One region of the Fodinicurvata sediminis DSM 21159 genome, then DNA from elsewhere that is predicted to be linked to it. Evidence: riboswitches for the same ligand, from Rfam matches in the RefSeq annotation. Region 1 holds a riboswitch; each other region holds the start of a gene.
What was found. Region 1 has a riboswitch for thiamine pyrophosphate ahead of G502_RS0111160 (ABC transporter substrate-binding protein). Riboswitches for the same ligand answer to the same signal wherever they lie in the genome.
Positions count from the first base shown of each region.

Region 1 (3,188 bases):
AATCGGGATCAGGGTGTCAATGGACTTGAGGCCGGTCTGGACCGGCTCGTGCACCGACTTGCGCGGGATGATACCAGGCGCCTTGACCTCGACCTGGGAACGCTGCTCGGTCTTGATCGGACCCTTGCCGTCGATCGGGTTGCCCAGGGCGTCCACGACGCGGCCCAGCAACTCCTTGCCGACCGGCACGTCCACAATGCGTCCCGTGCGCTTGACGGTATCGCCTTCCTTGATGCCCCGGTCTTCACCGAACAGAACGACACCGACGTTGTCGTTCTCCAGGTTCAGGGCCATGCCCTGAACGCCGCCCGGGAATTCGACCAATTCACCGGCCTGAACATTGTCCAACCCGTAAACACGGGCCACACCGTCCCCGACCGAGAGAACCTGGCCAACTTCGGCCACATCGGCATCGGCACCGAAATTCTCGATCTGCTCCTTGAGGATCGCCGATATTTCCGCGGCGCGGATGTCCATCACCCAACCCCTTTCATCGCGAACTGAAGTCTCTGCAGCTTATTCTTGATCGACGTATCGACCATACGGCTGCCAACCTTGACGATCAGACCACCAAGCAGGTCCGGATCGACTTTGACATTGAGCTGCACCTTGCCCCCCACCGACTTGGCGATGGTGTCGAGCAACGCTTTTTCCTGCGTTTTCGTCAGGGACGTGGCAGCGGTGACATCGGCACTGATCTCGCCGCGGCGGTGCGCCAGCTCGGCAAGATAGGCCTCGATAATCTCGGGAAGTGCAAACAGGCGGCGATTCTGCGCAATAACCAGAACGAAACGGCGCGTCAGGTCATCGACCCCGGCCTTCTCGAGGACTGCCTGCATTGCCTTGGCCTGCTGATCGCGCCCATAGAGAGGGCTGCGAATGAGGTTCTGCAGATCACTGCTTTCCTCAATCAGCTTCTTGAGCTCACGCAGATTCTCGGCCACGGCGTCGAGGGACTTCGCCTCGTCCGCCAGATCGAACAAAGCAAGGGCGTAGCGCCCTGCCAGACCGTCTTTGGAGGTCGTATTTCCTGCCAAACCCCAGTCGCTCCCCGGAAAGAAAACAGTCCGCAACATGCCTCTGGGCATGTTGAACCGCTCGCTTTCGCTAAAACCCCGTTCGCAGAGCACCGCTTCAATGAGGCGGCGCCTCTGCCTTGAGACCAAAAAATGAAACGCTTGAAACGGGTTTGCCCCCGTTCGTGCGAGCGGTTGGTATCACAGGGGCACGGGCAGTGCAAGCCGCGACGGTGGCATTTATCGTAACCGCGACACGGCCTCATCCCACCTTCAATTTATACGGGCTGCCGGGCGACTCACAATCTCTTCCGCGGGGCTTTGCTTGACGGAAAGCGAAGGTCAGAACAGACTGTGGATAACTTCCTGGGGGTGTCCTCATGCGACATGAGGGCTGAGAGTCCGCAATCACAAGGCGGAAACCCTTAGAACCTGATCCGGATCATGCCGGCGTTAGGGAACGGAAGGGACAGTCCGCGCGTGTTCGCCATAGCAAAGGCGGACGGATTCGCCTCTCCCTCACCCGTCCAGATCACGCCGGCGCAATTTGAGGGAGGATTACCTTGCGCCGACTTCCAGGCCTACTTGCAGGCCTTTTCCTGCTTTTATCGACCGCTGCCGCCCACGCCCAAAGCGATGAACCGCTCGAAGTCCTGCTGGACTGGTTCGTCAATCCCGACCACGCGCCCCTGATCGTGGCTCAGGAGAAAGGCTTCTTTCAGGATGCCGGGATCGAGGTTCGCTTCACCGAACCGGCCGATCCCAACGATCCGCCCAAGCTGGTGGCTGCGGGACGGGTCGACCTGGCCGTATCCTACCAGCCCACCCTGCACATCCAGGCAGCACAGGGCCTGCCCCTAGCACGCATCGCCACACTGGTGGCCACGCCGCTGAACACCCTTCTGGCATTGGAGGATGGTCCGATAGAACGGATCTCCGACCTGAAAGGGGGCAAGGTCGGCTACTCCGTGGGCGGTGTCGAGGAAGCGGTCCTGGGGGCCATACTCGCGCGGCACGGCCTGTCCCTCGAGGATGTCGAACTGGTCAATGTGAACTTCTCGCTCAGTCCCGCCCTGCTGAGTGGGCAGGTCGACGCCGTCATCGGCGCCTACAGGAACTTCGAACTGAACCAGCTGGATATCGAAGGCGCGCAAGGCCGTGCCTTCTATGTCGAGGAGGAAGGCGTGCCTGCCTATGACGAACTGATCGTCCTGGCGAACCGCGACAATCTGGAGGATCCGCGCCTGTCGTCCTTCGTCGAGGCTTTGGAGCGTGGTGTCCAGTATCTGATCAATCATCCGCAGGAAAGCTGGGAGCTCTTCATCGGCTACAAGGATGATCTGGATGACGAACTCAATCGGCGCGCCTGGGCCGACACCCTGCCCCGCTTTGCCCTGCGCCCGGCGGCCGTGGACTGGGCGCGCTATCGCCGCTTTGCCGCCTTCCTTGAGCAAGCCGGCGTCATTACCGACCCCCCACCGCTCAGCGACTACGTCACAGACCTGTCCCGCGAGCAAGGAGAGCAGCCATGACCTCTACAAAGGATTTCGAAACTTTCCTGAATGCGAATCCGAACGCTGCCTTCCATGACTGGCTGCGCGAATCGGCCGAACCCTACTGGACAAAGGCAACGGCGCACCGCTTCACCGAGGAACTGGCGGAGGGCACCCTGGATCCGCAGATCTGTGCCCGCTACCTGGTCCAGGACTATGCCTTCGTCGACAGCTTCGTCAGCCTGCTCGGCTACGCCGTGGCCTATGCCCCGTCCATGCCGCAGAAGCGGCCCTTCGCCGGCTTCCTGGCGGCCGTGACCAGCGAGGAGAACGATTATTTCCTGCGCTCCTTCCAGGCCCTGGAGGTTCCCGAATCTGAGTGGCGCAGCCCCCAACTTGCGCCCGTCACGGCCAAACTGCTCTCGGTCCTGCAGGACTCGGGGCGCAGCGGCTCCTACCCGCTCGTGCTGGCAACGCTGCTGGCGGCTGAATGGAGCTACCTGACATGGGGCCTGGCCTGTGGCGATCGCCGGCCTCAGGAATTCTGGATGGCGGAGTGGATCGACCTGCATGCCGTGCCAGAATTCGAGCGTTTCGTCACCTGGCTGCGCGACGAGACCTCGCGCGTCGGTACAACGGCACCGCCCGAGGTGCAGCAGCAGATGTGCCGGACCTTCTG
Region 1 covers NZ_ATVH01000015.1:146,062-149,249, reverse strand. The annotation lists gene atpA (F0F1 ATP synthase subunit alpha) at 1-477, opposite strand, end outside; gene G502_RS0111165 (F0F1 ATP synthase subunit delta) at 477-1,037, opposite strand; TPP riboswitch at 1,375-1,493, shown strand; gene G502_RS0111160 (ABC transporter substrate-binding protein) at 1,580-2,548, shown strand; gene G502_RS0111155 (TenA family protein) at 2,545-3,188, shown strand, end outside.

Region 2 (3,188 bases), on a different contig from region 1:
CGGAACTCAAAGCGGGCGCGGGACAGCGCGTCATCGCGAAGCTTGGCCGCCGGGTGCCCCTTGGCCAGGTCAGCGGCATGGGCGGCGATCTTGTAGGTGATGACGCCGGTCTTCACGTCATCGCGGTCCGGCAGGCCGAGATGTTCCTTTGGCGTGACATAGCAGAGCATCGCCGTGCCGAACCAGCCGATCATCGCCGCGCCGATGCCCGAGGTGATGTGATCATAGCCTGGCGCTATGTCGGTCGTTAGCGGCCCGAGGGTGTAGAACGGCGCTTCGCCACAGACGGCAAGCTGCTTGTCCATGTTTTCCTTGATCTTGTGCATCGGTACATGGCCAGGGCCTTCGATGATAACCTGGCAGTCCTTGGACCAGGCGATACGGGTCAGCTCACCCAAGGTTTCCAGTTCGGCGAATTGCGCCGCGTCGTTGGCATCGGCGATGGAGCCGGGGCGTAGCCCGTCGCCAAGGCTGAAGCTGACGTCATAGGCGTGCATGATGTCGCAGATCTCTTCGAAACGTTCATAGAGGAAGCTTTCACGGTGATGATGCAGGCACCATTTTGCCATGATTGAGCCACCGCGCGACACGATGCCAGTAACGCGATCCACTGTCAGCGGGATCATGTGCAGCCGGACCCCCGCATGGATGGTGAAATAATCCACACCCTGCTCAGCCTGCTCAATCAACGTGTCGCGAAAGACCTCCCATGTCAGGTTCTCGGCGATGCCACCGACCTTTTCCAGCGCCTGATAGATCGGCACCGTGCCGATGGGCACGGGCGAATTGCGGATGATCCATTCGCGGATATTGTGGATGTTGCGACCTGTGGACAGATCCATCACTGTGTCGGCGCCCCAGCGGGTCGCCCAGACCATCTTGTCGACCTCCTCTGCCATCGAGGAGGTAACTGCCGAATTGCCGATATTGGCATTGATCTTGACCAGAAAGTTGCGCCCGATGACCATTGGCTCGGCTTCGGGGTGGTTGATATTGGCCGGGATTACTGCCCGCCCGCGCGCCACCTCGTCACGCACGAATTCGGGGGTGACGAAATCGGGAATCGCCGCGCCAAAATTCTGCCCGTCTCGAGCCAGCTCCTCCTGCACGGCCTCGCGGCCAAGATTTTCGCGTATGGCGATGAATTCCATCTCGGGAGTGACGATGCCCGCTCGGGCATATGCAAGCTGGGTGACCGCCTTGCCGTTCCGCGCCCGCAAGGGCTGGTGCCGGACAGGGAATTCGGGCGTCAGCCGGTCGCCCGAGACGAAGCCGTTATCCTCGGGCTTCACATGCCGTCCTTCGTAGGTTTCTACGTCGCCGCGCGCCGTGATCCAGCCTTCGCGGAGGCGCGGTAACCCGCGTTCGATGGCGATCTGGGCCGCCGGATCGGTATAAGGCCCCGAGGAATCATAAACAGTCACCGGCGGCTCATCTGCGCTTGGATGTAGGGCGATCTCGCGCATGGGCACGCGGATATCGGTGTGTAGTACGCCGGGCTTGAACACCTTCGTCGAGGCGGGCAGCGGTCCGGTGGTGACCGTCAGGGTTTGCTTGGTTGTCATGTCGAGGCTCCTCGCGTCGCAGCAATGGAGACCCAGGCACTGACGGGAAGGAGAATGCGCCCGTCCTAGCCGCAAGCGACCCGCGAGGCATCCACACCGTCCCTACGCCAGTATGAACTGGATCAGGTTCGTAGGGTCACTGCGCTGCCTTGCGGCCCAGCAGAATCTCAGCCCCTTGTCGGGACCCCCCTGGTGGAAAACGAAGGGTGCCCGGCAGTGTCTTCATTGTCAATGGAGCTAATCGTGGCGATGCCTTCGTGGCAGGATCGGTTCAATTTCTCAGCTTCGCAATGCTCCTAAGTTTCGTGACAAAACTGCCAGCGTTCAATTCTCAGGGAAATCTCTGGTGCAAAAGTCGTGTGGAAAAAACCGCCTTAAACCTCCTCAATCCAGAAGCCGCCGTTCTGGTTTCATCCCAAACTTGTCAAGGAGCTGCGCTCGAGGGTGCCGCCAGCGCATAGGTGCAAATTCGGCACGCTACAGGGCCACCGACTTCCCTCCATGATTCGATTGATGGCGGGGCCGTGACGCCCCGGAGCCACCATAATCAGGGAGGTTTCCATGTGCGCAGGGCACCACCGCATCCGGCGAAGGCGACCGAGACGACCGATCCACAAACCAATTCCTGACGATCTGTACGACTACGCTGACGATGCTGCGCTTCGTATAAGTCCTCAGCGAGGAAGCCCGTCTCATGTCTTCGACGTCGAAAGGCTTCCCGTCATCGATGACTGGCCGGAGAACGTACCGATTGCCGAGGCCGAGATTCAAGTTTTCGAGCGTTGGTTCGGCGATGTGTTGGACGAGATGTTCGGTCCGGTTGATCTACCGGATGGCTTAAGGAAGTTATCGTACTATGATAATGAAAAGCCTTAACCGGATGATCGGGCGATGCAATGTCAACATTGAAGGTCGGCATTGCCGACCCGGAGGAAATGAAAGCGAGAACCATGCGGGTCGCCAAAGGCGAGGAAGCGCCCGCGCTTGGCGAGCCAACTGTGTGGTTTGCTTCTACCATGTCATTCGCGAAACTCCTCTCACCAGCCAATTGCGAGTTGCTTCGCATCGTACGTGAACAGGAGCCGGAATCGCTGGAGGAACTGGCACAGATCACGGGGCGCGCGAAGTCCAACCTGTCCCGGACACTCAAGGCGCCTCTTGTTCCTGTCACATCGCGTTACTTGATGGCGAGGATGTCGAAGTTGTGGACGTTAGCGACCACACCGTCGTTCCACCCGCCAGCGACCAACTCCGCTGCCCGTTCGTTCAGCAGCCCGGCGACTTGACCGGCAAAGTGTGCTTCACGGCCAGCATTGTTGGTGAAGATGTCGAAGATTGCGAAGGATGTTTCGTCAATCTGCAGCGCCGCCCAGAACAATGTGCCGGGTTCGGTTTCTTCGACGATGGGACCAGCAGCGGTCAGCAAGGCTGCCAATTCCGGCCCTCTGCCGGGTGCTGCTTCGAGCGTGATGTACGTGGCTGTCGTGGCCGAGTAGAGGTCAACCGGTTCCCTCATCGACAGGACATCGGAATTGTTGATATTCGCGACAACACCATCGTCCCAGCCTCCGGCGACCAGCGCGTCGGCATTTTGGTTCAAAGCCGCGGCCACAGCACCGGAGA
Region 2 covers NZ_ATVH01000013.1:2,120-5,307, reverse strand. The annotation lists gene thiC (phosphomethylpyrimidine synthase ThiC) at 1-1,565, opposite strand, end outside; TPP riboswitch at 1,647-1,766, opposite strand; gene G502_RS22920 (HVO_A0114 family putative DNA-binding protein) at 2,462-2,851, shown strand; gene G502_RS0105000 (putative quinol monooxygenase) at 2,743-3,188, opposite strand, start outside.
Region 2: linked by a shared signal. The riboswitch ahead of thiC (phosphomethylpyrimidine synthase ThiC) and the one ahead of G502_RS0111160 (ABC transporter substrate-binding protein) in region 1 are both predicted to bind thiamine pyrophosphate.

Region 3 (3,188 bases), on a different contig from region 1:
TGGCTTGACGCTGGCAATAAAAAAATAGACAGCCTTGGCGCCTATTCAAAAGCCGGGTGGTTCACCCTGTCGCCTTCGGAAATGCCCAGCCGGTCACTCATGCCTGCATTGATTTCCAGGACAGCTCTGGCCCGCCCTCCAGAAGGAATCGACTGGGTTGAGTGCGGAACGGTGCGTTCGGCAATGCGGATGATGTTCCCGTCTTCATTGATGAAAAGCATGTCCAGGGGAATGAAGGTGTTTTTCATCCACATGGATATGTGCTGAGCACGCGGATAGATGAACAACATACCGGCGTCTTCATCCATGGAACGTCTGTACATCAATCCCTGCGCACGTTCGGAGGCCGTTCTGGCCAGCTCGACTTGAAATGTGTGCTTTTCCCCTTCCGCTGTCTCTATGAGCAGTTCCTGTGTTTCCTGCTCCTGCGATATGGCCGGGTAGCCTCCCGAGAAGCAGATAAAAACTATAAGGAATAATGTATAATATACTATTTTCATTCAATAGTCCTACGACAGTACAGTCTGCGCTGCAGACCTGATTTCGGCACGAACCGCACCATAGCGTGGTCTATCGGCAAGTCTATCAATCCAGTGTTCAGGGGGATTCCTGCCCCAGCTATGGCGCCATGTCAGACTCGACAGAATAGCGCGTGCCTGCGCTGGCAGGTAATCTGGAACATCAAGCCCGTTCAAAGTAGCCCATACACCGCTCCAGGCACGCGCCACGCACCAGGGATTATACCCACCACCGCCCAGCACCAGCAGCTTACGTGTTACCAACTTCATATTCGCAACAGTATTCCAGAGGGAAAGATTGGAGAGACTGAGGCGACTGAGAGGATCTTCATGCAGGGCATCGGCGCCGCACTGAAGCACAATGACTTCGGGCGCCACACGCTCGATCAAGGGCAGCACGGCAGCTTCCATCAGAAAGGCGAATTCGCTGTCGTTGAAGCCCTCGGGCACGGGGATGTTCCGCGCATGCCCCGAGGCCCTGTCCACTAGACTTCCCGGTCCAGTGGCGGCATCGTTTCTGTTCATGGGCCACCTGTTGGCCTCGTGGATGGAAAGGGTGAAAACCCGTTCATCATCATGGAAGGCATCCTGCACCCCATCACCGTGATGCGCATCTATATCCAGGTAGAAAACCGATGCTGCCCCTCTATCAAGAAGGCTCAGTATTCCTAGCACAGGGTCATTGAAGTAACAGAAGCCGCTGGCATGGCCGCGACGGCCATGGTGCGTCCCGCCGGCCGGGCTATGGACTGGAATATCATTCAGGACCCAATCAGCTGCGGCAATCGATGCACCGCAAGCCGTTGCCGGTCGGCTGAAGATCTCAGGAAATACCGGGTTTCCATTCATGCCCAGCGCATAGCGTTGCTTGACCTCATCACTACAATGTTGGGTCTGCTCGGCCTGCTTGACCGCTGCAATATAGTCCGGTTGATGGAAGCGGGCGAGCTGTGCAGGCGTGGCCCGCGGGCTGTCGACATAAACTTCATCCGGCAACCAGCCCAAGGCCCTGCAGAGATCCATGCAAGTGGATACGCGCGGTATGGCCAGCGGATGCAGGCGGCCATAGCTGGAGTTTCGGTAAATCTCGCTGCCGATGAACCGGGGCGCGGTCTTATCCTTCATCATCGTTCCATTAAACCTTGCCCCTTCACGATATAACGAACCACTTGGCATGTCCCTGGACTGCGGGCATAGTGCCAATCATATCACCGGGGGAGCCGCCAAGGCTGAGAGGCACCACTAAAGTGCGACCCCAGAACCTGATCCGGTTCATGCCGGCGTAGGAAGCGTGTCTCTTCATGTCCGCATCTGCCATATCACTCAAGGGAATCAGCTTGTCCTACAAGGGGCAGCCGCTGTTCCAGGAATTCAATCTTGAACTTCCAGCCGGATTGACAAGCTGTTTGCTCGGGCCCTCCGGTGTCGGGAAAAGCAGCTTGCTGCGCGTCATAGCAGGGCTGGAACGTGGTGCAAGTGGATGCGTATCCAGTGAGGATCAGACCTTCCTTGTTGGACAACTTGCCTATATGGCCCAGCAGGACCTGTTGCTGCCCTGGCTGAAGCTTGTAGACAATGTCGTACTGCCCGACCGCCTGGCAGGGCGTCCTGTCGACATGGAGCGTGCCAGGCACCTCTTGCAGCTTGTTGGCCTGAATGGGCACGAAGCAAAACTTCCCGCAACTCTGTCCGGTGGCATGCGCCAAAGGGCTGCACTTGCACGCACCCTATATCAGGATCGACAGATAATCCTGATGGACGAGCCGTTTTCCGCCGTCGACTCCATAACGCGGCTTGAGCTTCAGGAGCTGACCGCCGAACTGCTTCGCGACAGGACGGTCCTTCTGGTGACACACGATCCACTGGAAGCCTTGCGACTGGGTCATCGCCTGATCGTGCTTGCCGGCCAGCCTGTTCACATAGCCGAGCAGATAGAACTCACCCAGCGGCCCCCTCGGGATATCGACAGTCCGGAGATAACAAGCCTACAGACGCAGTTGATCAATAGCCTGCGCGGAGCACGCCAGCATTTGGCCGCAGAGAGCAACTGATTTCATGTCTGGTGTGAAACAGATTGGTGCAAGGTTGCGGCCATTGGGGATTTTCATTGGCATCCTCGTGTTATGGCAGGCCCTGGTCTGGGTTACAGGTGCTCCGGCCTATATTCTACCCGCACCCAGTCAGGTTGGAGCTGTACTGTTCAAGCGTTGGGACAGCCTGGCCTTCCATGCGGGCATAACCCTTGCCGAGATACTGCTGGGGTTTTTCATAGGAAGCCTGTTCGGGATCATTTCCGCACTGATGATCGCAACCTTTAGAACTCTGCGATTCTGGCTGCTTCCTGTTCTGGTCGTGAGCCAGGCCATACCCGTGTTCGCTCTGGCGCCTGTTCTGGTTCTATGGCTTGGTTATGGAATGGCCAGCAAGATTGCCATGGCCAGCCTGATTATCTTCTTCCCCGTGACAACATCCTTCCATGATGGACTGCGACGCACGGAAACCGGTTGGCTGGACCTTGCTCGAACCTGTGGCGCATCGAAATGGGCTACATTCCGACATGTCCGAATACTGGCCGCCTTGCCGGCCCTGGCATCCGGACTGCGCGTTGCAGCCGCTGTTGCGCCGATAGGCGCCATTATAGGGGAATGGGTCGGCTCCAGCGCCGGATTG
Region 3 covers NZ_ATVH01000011.1:84,094-87,281, reverse strand. The annotation lists gene G502_RS0101635 (O-methyltransferase) at 1-28, shown strand, start outside; gene G502_RS22765 (DUF192 domain-containing protein) at 42-500, opposite strand; gene G502_RS0101625 (acetoin utilization protein AcuC) at 510-1,646, opposite strand; TPP riboswitch at 1,722-1,825, shown strand; gene G502_RS18170 (ABC transporter ATP-binding protein) at 1,820-2,569, shown strand; gene G502_RS0101615 (ABC transporter permease) at 2,574-3,188, shown strand, end outside.
Region 3: linked by a shared signal. The riboswitch ahead of G502_RS18170 (ABC transporter ATP-binding protein) and the one ahead of G502_RS0111160 (ABC transporter substrate-binding protein) in region 1 are both predicted to bind thiamine pyrophosphate.

Region 4 (3,188 bases), on a different contig from region 1:
GCCGTCGGGTCGATCCCGCGCTGATGCAGCAGGTCCTTCAGGCTGCCCGGTTCCACGCGTGTTTCTTCACCGTTCAGATTGATCGTCAATGACATGCTTGAACCATCCTATTGATATTGCAGATGGGATTTCTTCCTGCGGGCTGACAAGGGCTTGAAGCGCGCCAGCGTGAAGGGGCGGGCGGCTTCAGGCAGGGCCCCTGTCAGGATTTCCTGGGCAATGCAGTGTCCCGTTACCGGTGCGAGCAGGATGCCATTCCTGTGATGGCCGGTTGCCAGATGCAGGCCGGGAACCGGGGTTTCTCCCAGTACGGGCGCGTCGTCACGGCAGCCGGGCCGGAAGCCGCTCCAGCTTTCGATCAGAGGCAGGTCCTCGATGCCGGGCAGGGCGCGTCGGGCCCCTTCGATCAGCGCATAGATGCCGCCGGCTGTTATGCTGTCGTCGAAACCACGTTCCTCGACAGTGGCGCCGATGATCAGGCGTCCATCACGGCGCGGGACGCAATAGATCTGCTCAGTCCAGAGAACATGCGCGAGCAAAGATTCTTGTGGCACCATCTGCAAGGCGAGGGATTGTCCTTTCAGCGGACGGACCGGTGGTTTGGCGGCATCCGGCAAGCCGGGCAAACCTCGGGTCCAGGCGCCTGCGGCCAGAACGAGGGTCTTTGCCTCCAGAACCTCTCCACTGCCAAGCGAGATGCGTTTGCGCGTGGGCTCTGAACAATCCAGGGACGTGACTTCACAGTCTTCTCGCAGGCGGCCACCGGCATTCAGATAGGCCTGCTTCAGGCTTTCAGCCAGTTGGCGGTTGTCCACCTGGTGATCCTCGGCGCTATAGATGGCGGCGGCCGCACTTTGTCTCAGGTGGGGCTCGCGTTCGCGCAGTTCGTGACCTTCAAGCCAGGTCAATGGCAGGCCAAGGGATGTCTGGAATTCATGGCGAAAGCGCAGGCGCTCCACTTCATCCCGGTTGAGCGCCACGACGAGGGTGCCTTCATCCCGATAGTCGGGTCGCAGCCCGCTGCTGGCCTCGAGACGATCCAGGTAGCTGGGCCAGAGTTGCTGCGCCCAGCGTGTCAGTTGCAGCAGTTGCTCTTCGCCGGGCTCACATTCCGCCGCTGCGGCCAGCATGCCTGCCGCTGCATGCGTGGCTTCCCTGCCGCAGTGTCCGCGTTCCACAATCGTCACAGCCAGTCCGGCTTCGGCCAGTTCCCAGCCGATGGCAAGGCCACAGACGCCGCCGCCTATGATGACCGTCTGCTGATCCGTCGTGTTCCTGAAGTTTTCCTGTGCCACGTAACTCCCTTCGCTGGCATGACCCAGTGCAGGTTCCATGGGTGTGATCTCAGCCGCACAAGCTGCGGCACCCCAGTATTTCCATGACTCTAAGATGAAGGCGCAGTCTCTGACTTGCAAGGTTTCGAGGTCAGAAATAACACATTTATAAAATGTTTAATATATAATATATTATTTCCTAATGTGGAATATGTTGACTCAGCAAATCAAACTGATAAATATAAATGGAGAATTTATTTTATCACATAGATAAAGTGTTAAATCGCCATGCGATACTTTCCCCTCTTTCACGATCTCCGCAACGCCTCCTGCCTGGTGGTTGGCGGAACCGCAGCGGCGGCGCGCAAGGTGCGGCTTCTACAGCGAACTGAGGCGCGAATTCACGTTGTCGCCCCGGAACTGGGTGAAGAGCTTGCCGAAATGGCCGGTACAGGAAACGTCCAATGGCATGCACGCCGTTTCCGTGCAAAGGACCTGGATGGCGTGAGTCTGGTGATTGCGGCCTCAGGGGACGATCGTGTCGATGGCAGGGTCTCGCGACTGGCCCGGGCGCGCCGATTACCGGTCAACCTGGTCGATCGTCCGGCGCAATCGTCGTTCATCGTTCCGGGCATGGTTGACCGGGATCCTGTCACGATTGCCATTGCCAGCGGCGGCAGTGCACCGGTCCTGGTGCGCCAGTTGCGTGAGCGTATCGAGACGCTTCTGCCGGCACGACTGGGAGACCTGGCGCGCTTTGCCGACCGTTTCCGGCCTGCCGTGAAGGCCATGATTCCAGGCGAGGATGGCCGCCGGCGCTTCTGGACACGCTTTTTTCGCGGGTCCGTGGCGGAGGCCGTCCTGCAAGGCAATGACCGGAGCGCTGCAGAGGGAATGTTGACCCTGGTCAATTCCGCTCCGGAAAGCTGGGGAAATCCGCAAGGTTCTGTCGCCCTGGTTGGAAGTGGTCCCGGAGATCCCGACCTTCTGACTTTCCGGGCGATGCGCCTGATGCAGGAGGCAGACGTGGTGATCCACGACAGGCTGGTCAGCGATGGCATCCTGGACTGTGTCCGGCGTGATGCCGAACGCATTCCTGTGGGCAAGGCCAAGGGAGCGCACAGCATGTCCCAGGAAGAGATCAACAGGCTTCTCGTGCAGCAGGCGCGCGCGGGCAAGCAGGTGGTGCGCCTTAAAGGCGGTGACCCCTTCATTTTCGGACGCGGGGGCGAGGAGCAGGCCTATCTTCAGGCGCATGGAATAATGGTCCAGGTCGTGCCCGGCATCACGGCTGCCACCGGCTGTGCCGCGGCCGCGGGTATCCCCCTGACTCACCGGGACATCGCGTCTGCCGTGACCTTTGCGACCGGGTACAGCGCTGATGGCCTGCCAGACCTGGATTGGCAGGCTCTGGCCGCCGCCCGTCAGACTCTTGTCATCTACATGGGGCTTTCCAACGGCGAAGAGATTGCCAGGCGGCTGATGGACAAGGGGCTGTCCGCCAAGACACCGATTGCCGTAGTCGAGAAGGGCAGCCTGCCGGATCAGCGCGTGCTCGGCAGTCACCTGGCCGATCTTGGTGATCTGCTTCAGCGCGAGAGCGTTCAGGGGCCGGCCGTTCTTATGATTGGCTCTGTCACTGCAAGCGCCCGGAAGCTGGCGCCGGCTGAAGCGACCCTGGCGCTTGCCGTTTGAATACGAGGAAAGAAGCAATGACTCTCAAGGCTGTTACAGCAAATCGCCTGCGCGACGGGCGCGTCGTCTATCTCTCCCAATCCGGAAACTGGTCGCAAAGCCTGGAGGACAGCCGCATTGCCAGGGATGAAACGGAACTCGAGGCCCTGCTGGATCAGGCCGAGGTCAGCGTGCTGCGCAATGAAGTGGTGGGACCCTATGCCATCGATGTCCTGGAGC
Region 4 covers NZ_ATVH01000016.1:132,747-135,934, forward strand. The annotation lists gene thiS (sulfur carrier protein ThiS) at 1-95, opposite strand, end outside; gene thiO (glycine oxidase ThiO) at 108-1,295, opposite strand; TPP riboswitch at 1,284-1,380, opposite strand; gene cysG (siroheme synthase CysG) at 1,563-2,969, shown strand; gene G502_RS0113310 (DUF2849 domain-containing protein) at 2,987-3,188, shown strand, end outside.
Region 4: linked by a shared signal. The riboswitch ahead of thiO (glycine oxidase ThiO) and the one ahead of G502_RS0111160 (ABC transporter substrate-binding protein) in region 1 are both predicted to bind thiamine pyrophosphate.